2 regions of the Streptomyces albofaciens JCM 4342 genome follow, and region 2 is predicted to be linked to the other one. Evidence: predicted binding sites of a transcription regulator. Region 2 holds the regulator's gene; the other holds the start of a gene.

Region 1 (8,553 bases), on a different contig from region 2:
CGGTGGTACTTCCCGTCCTTGGGCAGCGTGTAGAGATGCCACGTACCGGTGTAAGGATCAACGATGAGGTAGACCGGGACCTCGGCCACCGCGTACGTCTTCAGCTTGGAGCCGTAGTCGTTGCGCGCCGTGTCTTCGGAGATGACTTCGGCGACGAACTCGACGTCCTGGTAACGCCAACGCCCCTTGTTGTCCTTCTCCGCTCCCTCCCGCAGCGCGATCAGGTCGCAGGCGAAACCGTTGAGGTGACCGGGGAAGTCCAGGCGGACAGCGGACTTCACGCGCTTCCTCGGATAGCGGGACCGCAACTGCTCGTACAGCGCGGCGATGATGTCCCAGTGGTTGTCCCGTTGCGGCGACATGAAGATGGCCCCCTCGACGATCTCTACCTGGTAGCCCTCGGGGACGGGCATCCGCTCCAGCCAGTCGAACATCATGTCCAGGCTGAGCTCGTCGCTGTCGGCCATCTCGATCCCGTTGTCGGTCGGCTCGATGGTCATCATGCGCTCCTCGCCACCGCCGCGAAGTGCGGACAGTCGCGCGGTACAACGATACGCACGGTGACCGGGACACGCGCGGCCCGGAACCCCCGTGTCAGGGGCTCCGGGCCGCTGTGGCCGGCCGCGTCCGTCACGCCGCGGCCGGGACCTCCGGGGCGGCCGGGGCCGAGGCCGGGGTGAGGGCCAGGTCGAGGACCTGGCGGACATCGGAGACGGGGTGGACGTCCAGCTTCTCCAGGATCTCGGCGGGGACGTCGTCCAGGTCCGGCTCGTTGCGCTTGGGGATGACCACGGTCGTGATCCCCGCCCGGTGCGCCGCGAGCAGCTTCTGCTTGACGCCGCCGATCGGCAGCACCCGCCCGGTCAGCGAGACCTCACCGGTCATCGCCACGTCCGGCCGCACCTGCCGGCCGGAGAGCAGCGAGGCCAGCGCCGTCGTCATCGTCACGCCCGCGCTCGGGCCGTCCTTCGGCACCGCGCCCGCGGGCACGTGCAGGTGCACGCCGCGCTCCTTCAAGTCGCCGACCGGCAGTTCCAGTTCCGCGCCGTGCGAGCGCAGGAACGACAGCGCGATGTGCGCGGACTCCTTCATCACGTCGCCCAGCTGGCCGGTGAGCTGGACGCCGGACGCTCCGGTCTCCGGGTCGGCCAGCGAGGCTTCCACGTACAGCACGTCGCCGCCCGCGCCGGTGACCGCGAGACCGGTGACCACGCCGGGCACGGACGTGCGCCGCTCGGCCGGGTCCTGCGCCGACTCCGGGGTGTGGTGCGGCCGCCCGATCAGCGGACGCAGCTCGTCCACGCCCACCGTGAACGGCAGCTCGCGCTCGCCCAGCTCGCTCTGGGCCGCGACCTTGCGCAGCAGCCGTCCGACGGCCCGCTCCAGGTTCCGTACGCCCGCCTCGCGGGTGTACTCACCGGCCAGCTTGGCCAGCGCCTCGTCCGTGAGCGTGACCTCGCCGGACTCCAGACCGGCCCGCTCCAGCTGGCGCGGTACCAGGTGGTCGCGGGCGATGACGACCTTCTCGTCCTGCGTGTAGCCGTCCAGCCGGACCAGCTCCATGCGGTCGAGCAGCGGCTCCGGAATGGCCTCCAGGACGTTGGCCGTGGCCAGGAAGACCACGTCGCTCAGGTCGAGCTCGACCTCCAGGTAGTGGTCCCGGAAGGTGTGGTTCTGCGCCGGGTCGAGGACTTCGAGGAGGGCGGCGGCCGGGTCGCCCCGGAAGTCCGAGCCGACCTTGTCGATCTCGTCCAGGAGGACGACCGGGTTCATCGAGCCGGCCTCCTTGATGGCGCGCACGATGCGGCCGGGCAGCGCGCCGACGTACGTACGCCGGTGGCCGCGGATCTCCGCCTCGTCCCGTACGCCACCGAGCGCGACCCGCACGAACTTGCGCCCCATGGCCCGGGCCACGGACTCGCCCAGCGACGTCTTGCCGACGCCGGGCGGCCCGACCAGCGCCAGCACGGCACCGCCGCGGCGCCCGCCGACCAGCCCGAGCCCACGGTCCGCGCGCCGCTTGCGCACGGCGAGGTACTCGGTGATGCGCTCCTTGACGTCCTCCAGGCCGGCGTGGTCGGCGTCCAGGATCTCCTTGGCCCCGGGGATGTCGTACGCGTCCTCCGTACGCTCGTTCCACGGCAGCTCCAGCACCGTGTCCAGCCAGGTCCTGATCCAGCTGCCCTCAGGGCTCTGGTCGCTGGCCCGCTCCAGCTTGTCGACCTCCTTGAGGGCCGCCTTGCGCACCTCCTCGGGCAGCTGGGCGGCCTCGACGCGGGCCCGGTAGTCCTCGCCCTCGTCCTCCGGGTCGCCGTTCAGCTCGGCCAGCTCCTTGCGTACGGCCTCCATCTGGCGGCGCAGCAGGAACTCGCGCTGCTGCTTGTCGACGCCCTCCTGGACGTCCTTGGCGATGGACTCCGCCACGTCCTGCTCCGCGAGGTGCTCGCGCAGCGCTTCGGTGGCCTGCTTCAGGCGGGCCACCGGGTCGGTGGTCTCCAGCAGCCGCACCTTCTGCTCGGTGCTCAGGAACGGCGAGTAACCGGAGTTGTCCGCGAGCTGCGACACGTCCTCGATCTGCTGGACGCGGTCCACGACCTGCCAGGCGCCGCGCTTCTTGAGCCAGTCGGTGGCCAGGGCCTTGTACTCCTTGACCAGCTCGGTCACGGCACCGGGCAGCGGATCGGGCACCGACTCGTCGACGGTCGTGCCCTCCACCCACAGGGCGGCACCGGGGCCGGTGGTACCGGCGCCGATCTTGACGCGGCCGAGGCCGCGGATCAGGGCGCCGGGGTCGCCGTCGGACAGCCGCCCGACCTGCTCGACGCGCCCGAGCACGCCGATCGGCGCGTAGGCGCCGTCGATTCGCGGCACAAGCAGGACCCGCGGTTTGTTGCCCGGAACGACGGCGGCCTGCGCGGCCTCCACCGCGGCCCGTACGTCCGCTTCGGAAAGGTCCAGGGGCACCACCATGCCGGGCAGGACGACCTCGTCGTCGAGAGGCAGCACGGGCAGGGTGAGCGAAGTGGACGTCGAAGCCATGATCTCCCCTTCGGCAGGCAAGTTGAGTACTGCCCACTCAATGCGATTGCTCCGCGGGGTGTTCCCTGTCTGGGGCCTTGTTCGCTGTGAGCGATCAGTCGCGTGATCGCGCGCTGTGGGGGTGGGGGTGCGGGTGCTGCGCGGGCTGTTCGGTGGGTGGGGGCGCGCGTCTCGCGCCTAGGGTTCGGTGGGTGGGGGCTCGGGGCCCCGCAGGGGTCACTCTCCCCCAGCCTCCGGCCGGGGGGACCCCCACGGCGCCGGGAGTCAACCGTGTGTTCATTCGTAACCGGGGTCTCGGTCGTCCTGCGGGGAGACCCCTACGTGTCCCCGAGCCCGCGCCGTTCGCGGCTTTCCCACCACCGTGGCTGGGGTCTTTACAGACCCCCGGCACGGCTTACGCACGACGTGGAGACGCCCGGGGCCCTGCGCCTACGCCCCGTGCGCCTCACCACACGGTGGCGCGCACCAAGGTCATCTTTCACCTCCCCCCACCGGCCCGCACTCGCCAAACCGGCGGGAGGGGGTGTGCAGGGGGACACTCCCCGCAGGACGACCGTAGCCCCGGTTACGAATGACCACCTGGTTCACTCCAGGCGCCGAGGAGATGGCCCCCTGCGCACCCCCGCCCCACAAACAAAGCAAACGCGTATCCGCGCGAAGCGCGGGCCCGGTACCCCCCACCCCGCCGCGACAGCGGCGTCAGGCACCGGCCATATGCATCAGCTCCCACACATGCCCATCCAGATCCTGGAAGCTCCCCCCATACATGGGCCCCTCCTCCATGACCGGCTTCCAGGCCGTCGCCCCAGCTTCGCGAGCCTTGGCGAGCACCGCGTCGACTTCCGACCGGCTGTCGCACGACAGGCACGTGAGGACTTCCTTCGTCTTCGCGGCGTCGCTGATGTCGCCGTTGATGAAGTCCCGGAAGCGGTCCTCCTGGAGGAGCATGACGTAGATGTTCTCCTCGACGACCATGCACAGGGTGTGCTCGTCGGAGAACTGCGGGTTGAACGTGAAGCCGAGGTGGGTGAAGAACTCGCGGGACGCCTCGATGTCCTTCACCGGCAGGTTTACGAAGATCATTCGCATGATGTGTGCCTCTTCCTGACGGAGCGGGGCCCCGGCCACCCCCGGCCGGGTGCAACCCTCGCTCCACCTCCCCGTCGTGCCATGGAGAAGCGTCGCTCAGGAAGCTAGCAACGGCCACTGACAATCGCCCCGTACCGCCTCCCACGGCGACGCCGCAGGAGGGGCCAGGTGAGGGTGCCGAGGAGCAGGGCCAGGAGGTGGCCGGCGTCGCTCACGGGGTCGGTGGAGACGAGGAGGTTGTTGACGGCGAACCACGTCACGCCCGCCAGGAGCGGCCACCGCGCCCAGGCCGGCAGCAGGCCCGCCAGCGCGCCGGTGCAGGTCATCACGCCGAAGCTGATGCCGTAGTCGAGGCGTTGCAGCGCGTCGGCGGGGAGGTGCCCGAGAGCGACCGCGGCGCCCACCGGCAGCTCGGTGGCCAGGGTGGCGATCGCGTGGCCGCCGAAGAAGACCGCGGCCGTTCCGAGGGCGCCGATGCGGCGTTCGAGCGCGGTGAGGACGAAGAGGAAGGCGATGGCGTAGGCGGAGGTCATGCCGCCCGCGATCCACAGGGCGCTGGCGACCAGTACCAGCAGGGGCGAGTGCGCCAGGTGTTCAACGTCCGTACTGGAGCTCCGGAGCAGGGCGGAGACCAGGTCGGGGTCGGCGTGCTCGGCGAAGACGGAGGTGGCGATGAGGAGGAGGGTGTAAGCGAAGGTGAAGGGCGCGCCCAGAGGAGTGGGCAGCAGCCGCCAGACGCGCGGTAGGCGTAGGGAAGCTGGTGACGCCGAGGGCGGGGACGCGTGCACGGGAGCGGATGCCGCCGAGGGCGGGGACGCGGGCCCGGTGGTGGACGCGACCGTCGGTACGACGTGGGCCGCCCCCGGCTGTCTGGGAACCCCCGGAAGCGCCGCCCCCTCCCCTGCCGGCCGCCCCTCGGGAGCAGGGGCCCTCTCCCCGGCCACGTCCGCCACACCAACCCGTTCCACTGCCTTCGGCCCCTTCCATCCCCGGCGCCAACGGTGCCGATGGCGCCACGGCACCAACGACCCCGGCCAACCCACCAAGATCTACGTACGCCGACAGCCTGCACGCTCAACCCATGAGTGAGCTGTGCCCGTGACGCGCGTCACCCGAAGCGGTGGGCCGGCCCGGCGAACCGGCTGGACCCGCCCCGCCCCGGTTGGTCAGGATGGCGTGCATGCTCGACCCCGCGTACCCCATGTCCGTACCCGGTTCGCCCGCCGCCGACAGCCCGCCGCAGGTGCTCGACCGCCGCGAGGGCCCGTACGGGGAGGCCGTCCTGCGGCGGCGGGGCGAGCACTTCGAGATCATCGCCAACGGGTGCTTTCTGATGGACACCTCGGACGGGCGGTCCGAGCGGCTGCTGGTGGACGCGGCGCTCGCGGAGCTGGCCGACGGGCGGCCGTCGCCCAGCGTGCTGATCGGCGGGCTGGGCGTGGGGTTCTCCCTGGTGCGGGCCGCCGAGGAGCGGCGATGGGGGCGGATCACCGTGGTCGAGCGGGAGCCGGCGGTGATCGACTGGCACCGCGGCGGCCCGCTGGCCGCCGTCTCGGGGGCGGCGCTCGCCGATCCGCGTACCGAGATCGTCGCGGCCGACCTGGTCGCGTACGTACGCGGCGGGGCCGGGGAGCGCGTCTTCGACGCGCTGTGCCTGGACATCGACAACGGGCCGGACTGGACCGTCACCGAGGACAACGGCGGCCTCTACTCCCCCGCCGGGCTCGCGGCCTGCCGGGAGCGGCTGACGCCCGGCGGGGTGCTCGCGGTGTGGTCCGCGCAGCCGTCGTCCGCCTTCGAACTCGCACTGCGAAATGCCGGGTTCACCGGCGTACGTACCGAAGAGATCCCCGTTGTCCGAGGCGTCCCGGACGTGGTGCACCTCGCGCGCAAGGGCGCGTAGCCGACGGTCACACCCTGCCCTTACGCTGCTGCCCAGCAGTACGCGACCAGGCAGCACGGGGACATGCAGGGGCGGGCGATGGATCAGACGCAGACCACCCAGGGCGGCACCGCCGCGGCCACGCCCGGCGCCCAGCGCCGGGTCCTCGTCGTGGAGGACGATCCGACGATCGTGGACGCCATCGCGGCCCGGCTGCGTGCCGAGGGCTTCCAGGTGCAGACGGCCACCGACGGGCCCGCCGCGGTGGACACCGCCGAGGCCTGGCAGCCGGACCTGCTGGTGCTGGACGTGATGCTGCCGGGCTTCGACGGGCTGGAGGTGTGCCGCCGGGTGCAGGCCCGGCGCCCGGTGCCGGTGATGATGCTCACCGCGCGGGACGACGAGACGGACATGCTGGTCGGTCTGGGCGTGGGCGCGGACGACTACATGACCAAGCCGTTCTCGATGCGGGAGCTGGCGGCGCGGGTGCATGTGCTGCTGCGGCGGGTGGAGCGCGCGGCGCTGGCCGCCCATACGCCGCGCAGCGGCATCCTGCGCCTCGGCGAGCTGGAGATCGACCACGCGCAGCGCCGGGTGCGGGTGCGCGGCACCGACGTGCATCTGACGCCGACCGAGTTCGACCTGCTGGTCTGTCTGGCCAACACGCCGCGCGCGGTGCTCTCGCGCGAGCAGCTGCTGGCCGAGGTCTGGGACTGGGCCGACGCCTCCGGCACCCGTACGGTCGACAGCCACATCAAGGCGCTCCGCCGCAAGATCGGCGCCGAGCGCATCCGTACGGTCCACGGTGTCGGGTACGCCCTGGAGACCCCGCCCGTATGACGGCCCCCACCCGCCGCCGGCCCGCCGACCGGAAGGAGCGGCGCGACCGGGCCCGGGAGCGGGCGTGGGACGGGCCGGCCCTCCTGCGCGAGCGGGTCTGGGCGCCGTTCTGGCGCCGGGTGTGGGAGGGGCTGCGGCCGCTGGACCCGTACCGCTCGGTCAAGGCGGCGCTCGGCGCGCTGGTCATCGTCTCGGTGATCATCACCACGCTGCTGGTGTTCGTCGCCATCCACTCCGACACCGAGCTGCGGGTCATCACGGTCTTCTCGATCATCGCCTCACTGCTGGTCACCCAGTTCGTCGCGCAGGGCCTGACGGCGCCGCTGGACGACATGACGGACGTCACCCGGGCGATGGCCAACGGTGACTACACCCGCCGGGTGCGCGGCGGGCGGCGGGACGAGTTCGGCGACCTGGCGGACGCCTTCAACCGGATGGCCGCCGACCTGGAGGCGGTGGACACCCACCGCAAGGAGCTGGTCGCCAATGTGTCGCACGAGCTGCGTACCCCGATAGCGGCCCTGCGCGCCGTCCTGGAGAACGTGGTGGACGGCGTCTGCGAGCCCGATCCGGAGACGATGCGTACGGCCCTGAAGCAGACCGAGCGGCTGGGGCGGCTGGTCGAGCACCTGCTGGACCTGTCGCGGCTGGACAACGGCGTGGTGCCGCTGCACGCCCGCCGCTTCGAGGTGTGGCCGTATCTGTCGGGGGTGCTCAAGGAGGCCAACATGAGCCGGGGCGCCTCGACCCTCTCGGGGCTGGCGGGCTCCGGCACCCACACCCGTACGGACGTGCATCTGCACCTGGACGTCTCGCCGCCGGAGCTGACCGCGCACGCGGACGCCGAGCGGCTCCACCAGGTGGTGGCCAACCTGATCGACAACGCCATCAAGCACAGTCCCCGGCACGGCCGGGTCACGGTGCGGGCGCGGGCGGGCGAGGCGCCGGAGAGCCTGGAGCTGGAGGTGCAGGACGAGGGCCCGGGCATTCCGGAGGCCGAGCGCCACCATGTCTTCGAGCGCTTCAACCGGGGCGATCCGGCGGCGTCGGGGCCGGGCAGCGACGGCGGTACGGGCCTGGGCCTGGCGATCGCGCGCTGGGCGGTGGATCTGCACGGCGGGCGGATAGGGGTGGCCGAATCCCCGCGCGGCTGCCGCATCCGTGTCACTCTTCCGGGTACCGGTGTCATACGAAGCTGACTCCGTGTGACGTAGGGTCGGTGGTGGAAGCACCCGGTTCGGGGGTGCGCCGGCGATGGCCCGTACCCGCATACAGGCGAACTTGGTGTGTTTCCCATCGCGTCATGCCCCGAAACCCTTTGCTGAATGTGACGTGCACGACGACTGACGGCCCCGGACTGCACCAAAGGTCCCGAGAGGCGTAGCCTTTATTCCCGCTGTCCACCACCTTAGGAAGCGGAAGAGGGCGGTTGCCGCCGTGTCGCCACAGTCCCCCAACAGTTCGAGCACTTCGACTGACCAAGAGGGGCAGGGTAAGAACCCTGCTGCCGCATTCGGTCCGAACGAGTGGCTCGTCGACGAGATCTACCAGCAGTACCTCCAGGACCCGAACTCGGTAGACCGAGCCTGGTGGGACTTCTTCGCCGACTACAAGCCGGGAGCGGGCGCCGCCGCGCCGGCCGCGGCGAGTGACGGCGCCCCCGCCACTCCGGCCTCCGGATCCGGCCAGGCCGCGCAGGCCGC
Region 2 (8,553 bases):
CCCGGCCGCCCCCACCGAAGCGGGAGCGACCGGGTGCGGGGCAGGGGAGCCGGGGGATCGGGGGCCGGGGAACCGGGCGACCGAGGAATCGGACGGAACCGGCTACTTGACCGGCTCCGGCTCCGGCGCGTCCGTCGCGGCCTCCTCGCCCGCCGGGTCGACCGGCGTCTTGACGGAGTCCAGCAGCAGCTGGGCCACGTCCACGACCTGGATGGACTCCTTCGCCTTGCCGTCGTTCTTCTTGCCGTTGACCGAGTCGGTCAGCATGACCAGGCAGAACGGGCAGGCAGTGGAGACGATGTCCGGGTTCAGGGACAGGGCCTCGTCGACGCGCTCGTTGTTGATGCGCTTGCCGATCCGCTCCTCCATCCACATGCGCGCGCCGCCCGCGCCGCAGCAGAAGCCGCGCTCCTTGTGGCGGTGCATCTCCTCGTTGCGCAGTCCGGGCACCTTGGCGATGATCTCGCGCGGCGGCGTGTAGACCTTGTTGTGGCGGCCCAGGTAGCAGGGGTCGTGGTACGTGATCAGGCCCTCGACCGGGGTGACGGGGATCAGCCTGCCCTCGTCGATCAGGTGCTGGAGCAGCTGGGTGTGGTGGATGACCTCGTACTCGCCGCCGAGCTGCGGGTACTCGTTCGCGATCGTGTTGAAGCAGTGCGGGCAGGTCGCGACGATCTTCTTCTTGGCCTTCGGGACGGTGACGCCCTCGTCCGCATCCTCGCCGAACGCCATGTTCAGCATCTCGACGTTCTGCTGTCCGAGCTGCTGGAAGAGGAACTCGTTGCCCAGGCGGCGGGCCGAGTCGCCGGTGCACGCCTCGTCGCCGCCCATGATCGCGAACTTCACGCCCGCGATGTGCAGCAGCTCGGCGAACGCCTTGGTGGTCTTCTTGGCGCGGTCCTCCAGGGCGCCCGCGCAGCCGACCCAGTACAGGTAGTCGACCTCGGTGAGGTCCTCGATGTCCTTGCCGACGACCGGGACCTCGAAGTCGACCTCCTTGGTCCACGCCAGGCGCTGCTTCTTGGCCAGGCCCCAGGGGTTGCCCTTCTTCTCCAGGTTCTTCAGCATCGTGCCGGCCTCGCTGGGGAAGCTGGACTCGATCATGACCTGGTAGCGGCGCATGTCGACGATGTGGTCGACGTGCTCGATGTCGACCGGGCACTGCTCGACGCAGGCGCCGCAGGTAGTGCAGGACCACAGGACGTCGGGGTCGATGACGCCGTTTTCTTCGAGGGTGCCGACCAGGGGGCGCTCGGCCTCGGCCAGCGCCGCCGCCGGCACGTCCTTGAGCTGGGCCGCGGTCGCCTTCTCGGCGCCCTCCTCGTCCTTGCCGCCCCCGGCGAGCAGGTACGGGGCCTTGGCGTGCGCGTGGTCGCGCAGCGCCATGATCAGCAGCTTCGGGGACAGCGGCTTGCCGGTGTTCCAGGCGGGGCACTGCGACTGGCAGCGGCCGCACTCGGTGCAGGTGGAGAAGTCGAGCAGGCCCTTCCAGGAGAAGTGCTCGATCTGGGAGACGCCGAACTGGTCGTCCTCGCCCGGGTCCTCGAAGTCGATCGGCTTGCCCGCGCTGGTCATCGGCTGGAGCGCGCCGAGCGCCACGTCACCGGAGGCCTCGCGCTTGAACCAGATGTTCGGGAAGGCCAGGAAGCGGTGCCAGGCCACGCCCATGTCGGTCTTCAGCGCGACCGTGATCATCCAGATGAAGGAGGTCGCGATCTTCAGGCCGGCGAAGAAGTAGGTGAGGTTCTGGAGCGTGCCGACATCCATGCCCTCCAGCCAGGAGACCACCGGGTACGAGATGAAGAACGAGGCCTCGTAGCCGTCCACGTGGTGCTGGGCGCCCTCCAGCGCGTGCAGCATGAAGATGCAGACGCCGACGATCAGGATGACCGCCTCGACGAAGTACGCCTGCCCGAAGTTGGAGCCGGTGAACCGGGACTTGCGGCCCGCCTTGCCGGGCTTGCTCAGCTGCCGGATGACGATCAGGAGCAGGATGCCGAGCACCGTCATCGTGCCGATGAACTCGACGAAGACGTTGTACGGCGCCCACTCGCCGATGACGGGCAGCAGCCAGTCGGCCTTGAAGAGCTGGCCGACGGCGTTGACGATCGTCAGCAGCAGCGAGAAGAAGCCCACCGCCACGAACCAGTGCGCCGCGCCGACGATGCCCCACTTGTTCATGCGGGTGTGGCCGAGGAACTCCTTGACCACCGTGACCGTGCGTTGCTTCGGGTTGTCGGTCCGGGTGCCGGCCGGTACGGGCTGGCCGAGCCGCAGCTGCCGGACGATCTGCAGGATGGCACGGCCGAACAGTGCGACGCCGACCGCGATTAGGACCAGCGACACGATGATCGCGGCGAGTTGCATGGGTGGCTCCTCGGGCCTGCGAGTGCGGGGGTTACGGGGAATACTTCTGGAGGGGCTGCGCGTACGCGCGAGGGGTACACGGAGTCCGCGGGGACAAGATCTACAGCGATTACTAAGCAGTAACTTTTCGGGTCTGCGCTGAGGTTACCCAGTATCCCGAGCCCCATGAAGCCGCCCGGCCGGTGATCTGTGTCGCGCAGGCAACCCTTCGTGGGCGCCACCGCGTCCCCCGTAGCGGGAGTGACGAGGCGCTCGACATGAAAGTTGAGCGTGACCGGCTCAGGTCAATTGACACAGCGGCCAACGTGCTGCACGCTTGAGCCTGTTCCACTCAAGTCATGGAGGAATCGAAATGGCACGTGCGGTCGGCATCGACCTGGGCACGACGAACTCCGTCGTCAGTGTTCTCGAAGGCGGTGAGCCCACCGTCATCACCAACGCCGAGGGCGCCAGGACCACGCCGTCCGTCGTCGCCTTCGCCAAGAACGGCGAGGTGCTGGTCGGCGAGGTCGCCAAGCGCCAGGCGGTCACCAACGTGGACAGGACGATCCGTTCGGTCAAGCGCCACATGGGCACTGACTGGAAGGTCAACCTGGACGGCAAGGACTTCAACCCGCAGCAGATGAGCGCCTTCATCCTGCAGAAGCTCAAGCGGGACGCGGAGGCCTACCTGGGCGAGAAGGTCACGGACGCGGTCATCACCGTTCCGGCCTACTTCAACGACTCCGAGCGCCAGGCCACCAAGGAGGCCGGCGAGATCGCGGGCCTGAACGTCCTGCGCATCGTCAACGAGCCCACCGCCGCGGCCCTGGCCTACGGCCTGGAGAAGGACGACCAGACCATCCTGGTCTTCGACCTCGGTGGCGGTACCTTCGACGTCTCGCTGCTGGAGATCGGCGACGGTGTCGTCGAGGTCAAGGCCACCAACGGTGACAACCACCTCGGTGGTGACGACTGGGACCAGCGCGTCGTCGACTACCTGGTCAAGCAGTTCCAGAACGGCCACGGCGTCGACCTCTCCAAGGACAAGATGGCGCTCCAGCGCCTGCGCGAGGCCGCGGAGAAGGCGAAGATCGAGCTGTCCTCGTCCACCGAGACGACGATCAACCTGCCCTACATCACCGCCTCCGCCGAGGGCCCGCTGCACCTGGACGAGAAGCTCACCCGGGCGCAGTTCCAGCAGCTGACCTCCGACCTCCTGGAGCGCTGCAAGACCCCGTTCCACAACGTCATCAAGGACGCCGGCATCGAGCTGTCCGAGATCGACCACGTGGTCCTGGTCGGCGGCTCGACCCGTATGCCGGCCGTCGCCGAGCTGGTCAAGGAGCTGACCGGCGGCAAGGACGCCAACAAGGGCGTCAACCCGGACGAGGTCGTCGCCATCGGCGCGTCCCTCCAGGCCGGTGTCCTCAAGGGTGAGGTCAAGGACGTCCTCCTGCTGGACGTCACCCCGCTGTCCCTCGGCATCGAGACCAAGGGCGGCATCATGACCAAGCTCATCGAGCGGAACACGACGATCCCGACCAAGCGCTCGGAGATCTTCACCACCGCCGAGGACAACCAGCCCTCCGTGCAGATCCAGGTCTACCAGGGCGAGCGCGAGATCGCGGCGTACAACAAGAAGCTCGGCATGTTCGAGCTGACCGGTCTGCCCCCGGCCCCGCGCGGCGTGCCGCAGATCGAGGTCACCTTCGACATCGACGCGAACGGCATCATGCACGTCGCGGCGAAGGACCTCGGCACCGGCAAGGAGCAGAAGATGACCGTCACCGGCGGCTCCTCGCTGCCGAAGGACGAGGTCGACCGGATGCGCCAGGAGGCCGAGCAGTACGCGGACGAGGACCACCGCCGCCGCGAGGCCGCCGAGACCCGCAACCAGGGCGAGCAGCTCGTCTACCAGACGGAGAAGTTCCTCAAGGACAATGAGGAGAAGGTCCCCGCCGAGGTGAAGACCGAGGTCGAGACCGCCGTCGCCGAGCTGAAGGAGAAGCTCAAGGGCGAGGACACGGCCGAGATCCGCACCGCGACCGAGAAGGTCGCCGCGGTCAGCCAGAAGCTGGGCCAGGCCATGTACGCCGACGCCCAGGCCGCGGGTGGTGCCGAGGGCGCCGCCGGTGCCGCGGGCGGCCAGCAGGCCAAGGCCGACGACGACGTGGTCGACGCCGAGATCGTGGACGACGAGAAGCCGAAGAAGGACGGTGCCGCGTGACGGAGGAGACTCCGGGCTTCGAGGAGAAGCCCGACGTCCCCGCCGATGCCGCACAGACCCCTGATGACGCGGCGCAGGCCGAGTCCGCCGACACGGCGGGCTCGGCCCCGGCCGGGGATGCGAACCAGGACGTAGCTCTCACGGCGCAGCTGGACCAGGTGCGCACCGCGCTCAACGAGCGCACCGCGGATCTCCAGCGGCTCCAGGCGGAGTACCAGAACTACCGCCGCCGGGTGGAGCGGGACCGGGTGTCGGTGAAGGAGATCGCCGCGGCGAATCTGCTCACCGAGCTGCTGCCCGTGCTCGACGACGTCGGCCGGGCCCGGGAACACGGCGAGCTGGTCGGCGGCTTCAAGTCGGTGGCCGAGTCGCTGGAGACCGTGGTCGCGAAGCTGGGCCTCCAGCAGTTCGGCAAGGAGGGCGAGCCCTTCGACCCGACGATCCACGAGGCGCTGATGCACTCCTACGCTCCGGATGTCACGGAGACCACGTGCGTCGCCATCCTCCAGCCGGGGTATCGCATCGGTGAACGAACGATCCGTCCCGCACGGGTCGCGGTGGCCGAGCCGCAGCCGGGCGCGCAGCCCGGAAAGGCCGCCTCGGAGGACGACGCCAAGGCTTCGGACGAGGAGAGCGGTGGCCCGGACGAGGGCTGACGCGGCGGCGGAAGAAGCAGTACGGGAGGAGGGACGTCGGGGATGAACACCAAGGACTTCGTGGAGAAGGACTATTACAAGGTCCTCGGCGTCCCGAAGGACGCCACCGAGGCGGAGATCAAGAAGGCGTACCGCAAGCTGGCCCGGGAGTTCCACCCGGACGCCAACAAGGGGGACGCCAAGGCCGAAGAGCGCTTCAAGGAGATCTCCGAGGCCAACGACATCCTCGGTGACCCCAAGCGCCGCAAGGAGTACGACGAGGCGCGGGCGCTGTTCGGCAACGGCGGCTTCCGCGCGGGCCCCGGCGGCGCCGGTGGCGGATCGTTCAACTTCGACCTGGGCGACCTCTTCGGAGGCGGCGCCCAGGGCGGCTCGGCGGGCGGCGGCTTCGGCGGCGGTCTCGGCGATGTCTTCGGCGGCCTGTTCAACCGCGGCGGTGGCACGCGTACGCAGCCGCGCCGTGGCCAGGACGTCGAGTCGGAGGTGACGCTCAGCTTCACCGAGGCGGCGGACGGGGCCACGGTCCCGCTGCGGATGTCCAGCCAGGCGCCCTGCAAGGCGTGTTCGGGCACCGGCGACAAGAACGGCACGCCGCGGGTGTGCCCGACCTGCGTCGGCACCGGACAGGTCAGCCGCGGCGGCGGTGGCGGTTTCTCGCTCACCGACCCGTGCGTGGACTGCAAGGGCCGCGGCCTGATAGCCGAGACGCCCTGCGACGTCTGCAAGGGCAGCGGCCGGGCGACCAGTTCGCGCACGATGCAGGTGCGTATCCCGGCGGGCGTCTCCGACGGGCAGCGCATCCGGCTGCGCGGCAAGGGCGCCCCGGGCGAGCGCGGCGGCCCGAACGGCGATCTGTACGTCGTCGTCCACGTCGACGCCCACCCGGTCTTCGGCCGCAAGGGCGACAACCTGACCGTCACCGTCCCGGTCACCTTCCCGGAGGCCGCGCTGGGCGGCGAGGTGCGGGTGCCGACACTCGGCGGCCCGCCGGTGACGCTCAAACTGCCGGCCGGGACTCCCAACGGACGTACGATGCGCGTGCGCGGCAAGGGCGCGTCGCGCAAGGACGGCACCCGCGGCGACCTGCTGGTCACCGTCGAGGTGAGCGTCCCGAAGGACCTCGGCGACAAGGCACGGGAGTCGCTGGAGTCCTACCGTGAGGCGACCGCGGGCGAGGACCCGCGGGCGGAGCTGTTCCAGGCCGCGAAGGGAGCATGAGTCGGATGGATGGCCGGGGCGGGCGTCGGAACCCGTATGAACTGACCGAAGAGTCGCCGGTGTACGTCATCTCCGTCGCGGCTCAGCTCTCGGGCCTGCACCCGCAGACCCTGCGGCAGTACGACCGGCTGGGGCTGGTCTCGCCCGACCGTACGGCCGGGCGCGGCCGGCGCTACTCGGCCCGGGACATCGAACTGCTCCGTGAAGTGCAGCGGCTGTCGCAGGACGAGGGCATCAACCTCGCCGGCATCAAGCGCATCATCGAACTGGAGAACCAGGTCACGGCGCTGCGCCAGCGGGTCGCCGAGCTCCAGCACGCGGTCGAGGGCGCGGCTGCCGCCATGCAGCAGCGGGAGGCGGCCGTGCACGCCTCGTACCGCCGGGATCTGGTGCCCTACCAGGACGTGCAGCAGACCGGCGCGCTGGTCGTGTGGCGTCCGAAGAAGCGGTCCTCCGACTAGGCCGTAATCGTCCGTGGGCGGGGCCGGGGTGCACAGCGCACTCCGGCCCCGCCGCTTCGTGCCGTGGTGCCCGGCGGGTTCAGCAGCCGTTGTACCCGGCCGTCGGCATGGACAGCCGGCGGTGCACATGGGACTTCATCGCGCTGGTGTAGACCGGCTCGTCGTAGTCGGCGATCTCCAGGCGGACGCCGGCGGCGGCGCAGCGGGCGGTGAACTCGTCGGCCGAGGCGATGGCGTTCTCCAGGGCGCGCCGGTTGGCGGCGACGAAGACATCGACCAGCCCGGCCTCCACGTCCTGCCACAGCGCGGCGTGGTCGGCGCGGAGCTGGTGCACGCTCAGCCGGCAGGTCAGGTCGTAGTCGCGGGCCTCGGCCCAGCGCGTGCACATGGCGTGCTGTGTGCGGTCGTCCACCAGGAACGGGTCGTCGTCCAGCCCCGACAGCGGCATGAGGCAGGCGATCGCCGTCACTCGGACCGAGTTCATCGTGCCCCCCGGGGCGTGGCGGGTGTGGGGGTGACGATACCGCCGTGGGCGGACCGGGGTGGAGGGGCGGTGCCGGGCGGGGAGGCGTATCCGCACGCGTGGCAGATCGCCCAGCCGTCCTGGTTCACGGCGAGCTGGCCGCCGCAGCGGGGGCACAGTTCGGCGCGGGCGGGACGTCGGGTGCCGGGGGAGCGGACGCCCGTACGGGCAGGGGCGGGTCCGGTGCGTGATGCAGACGCCATGCGCTCTCCAACAGCAGTTTTCCGCTCCGCGGGGGTGCGCGGCGGGAGCGGTTGTCCCGCTCTCGGCTTAGCAGGGGGGCGTGCGGCGGCGGAAGCGCGCCGTCCGAATCCGGCCAGGTACGGACCTGGCCGGTCGGTGTCCTACGCGCGGCCGAGCGCCTTGGTCACGGTGATCTCCACCATCACCCGGTCCGGCTTGGGCGTGGGGGTGCGGCCGTACCGCTCGGCGTAGCGCCGTACCGCGTCCGCCACCACGTCGGCGTCCGTGCGGATCCGGGCCACGCCTTCCAGGGTGGCCCATCGCTTGCCGTGCACCTGGCACACCGCGACCCGGGCGCCGTCAGCTCCCCCGGCGAGGATGTGGCCGACCTTGGCGCTGTCCTTGCGGGTGATCACGCGGGCGATGCGCTGGTTGGCGTCGAAGGTGACGCCGACCGGGACCACGTGGGGCGTGCCGTCGGGGCGCAGGGTGGTCAGCGTGCACATGAGGTGCTCGCTCCAGAAGGCGAGGTACTCGGGGCTGAGGTCGTCCAGGTCGTGGGCCATGAGCGGAAGAGTAATTGGGGAACCTGTGGGGGCGCCGTGAGAAAAAGCTGCGGAGGAACGGTGAAGGCCGAGTGGAGGTACCGGGGAGGTGCCGGGAAAGCGCCCTATGTCCCGGGAGAACGCGGAAGATCGCGCCCGGCGCCGCACCGGTCCCGGCCGTCCGGGCCCGGTACGACGGAGGCAGGTCGGACGGCCCGGTCCGGTCGACGGCGGTGCCCGGACGGGCGTCTCCGGTGCCCGAACGGCGGCCTCCGGTGACCGGCCGCGCGGGAACCGGCGGGGGCGGGAAAAGCATGGCCCGGCGCTCCGGGTGCACCCGTAGAAGGGCCGGAAGACGCCGTACGCTGTCCGGAACGGCCTTGAGTGGAAT

What was found. Region 2 encodes HspR, which represses chaperone genes until heat shock. Its sites were predicted from a motif close to TTGAGNNNNNNNNNCTCAA; they were not measured.
Region 1: a site for HspR is predicted at 3,062-3,080, ahead of lon (endopeptidase La). Genes of this name have one in related genera too.

What each region holds. Positions count from the first base shown of each region.
Region 1 is NZ_PDCM01000002.1:3,058,146-3,066,698, forward strand. Features, by position in the region: gene CP973_RS33120 (Uma2 family endonuclease) at 1-503, opposite strand, end outside; gene lon (endopeptidase La) at 631-3,039, opposite strand; gene CP973_RS33130 (VOC family protein) at 3,739-4,122, opposite strand; gene CP973_RS33135 (rhomboid-like protein) at 4,233-4,916, opposite strand; gene CP973_RS33140 (spermidine synthase family protein) at 5,309-6,031, shown strand; gene CP973_RS33145 (response regulator transcription factor) at 6,110-6,850, shown strand; gene CP973_RS33150 (sensor histidine kinase) at 6,847-8,049, shown strand; gene CP973_RS33155 (multifunctional oxoglutarate decarboxylase/oxoglutarate dehydrogenase thiamine pyrophosphate-binding subunit/dihydrolipoyllysine-residue succinyltransferase subunit) at 8,288-8,553, shown strand, end outside.
Region 2 is NZ_PDCM01000001.1:420,950-429,502, forward strand. Features, by position in the region: gene CP973_RS02035 ((Fe-S)-binding protein) at 103-2,367, opposite strand; gene dnaK (molecular chaperone DnaK) at 2,720-4,576, shown strand; gene grpE (nucleotide exchange factor GrpE) at 4,573-5,232, shown strand; gene dnaJ (molecular chaperone DnaJ) at 5,275-6,450, shown strand; gene CP973_RS02055 (heat shock protein transcriptional repressor HspR) at 6,456-6,911, shown strand; gene CP973_RS02060 (hypothetical protein) at 6,991-7,395, opposite strand; gene CP973_RS02070 (pyridoxamine 5'-phosphate oxidase family protein) at 7,779-8,183, opposite strand.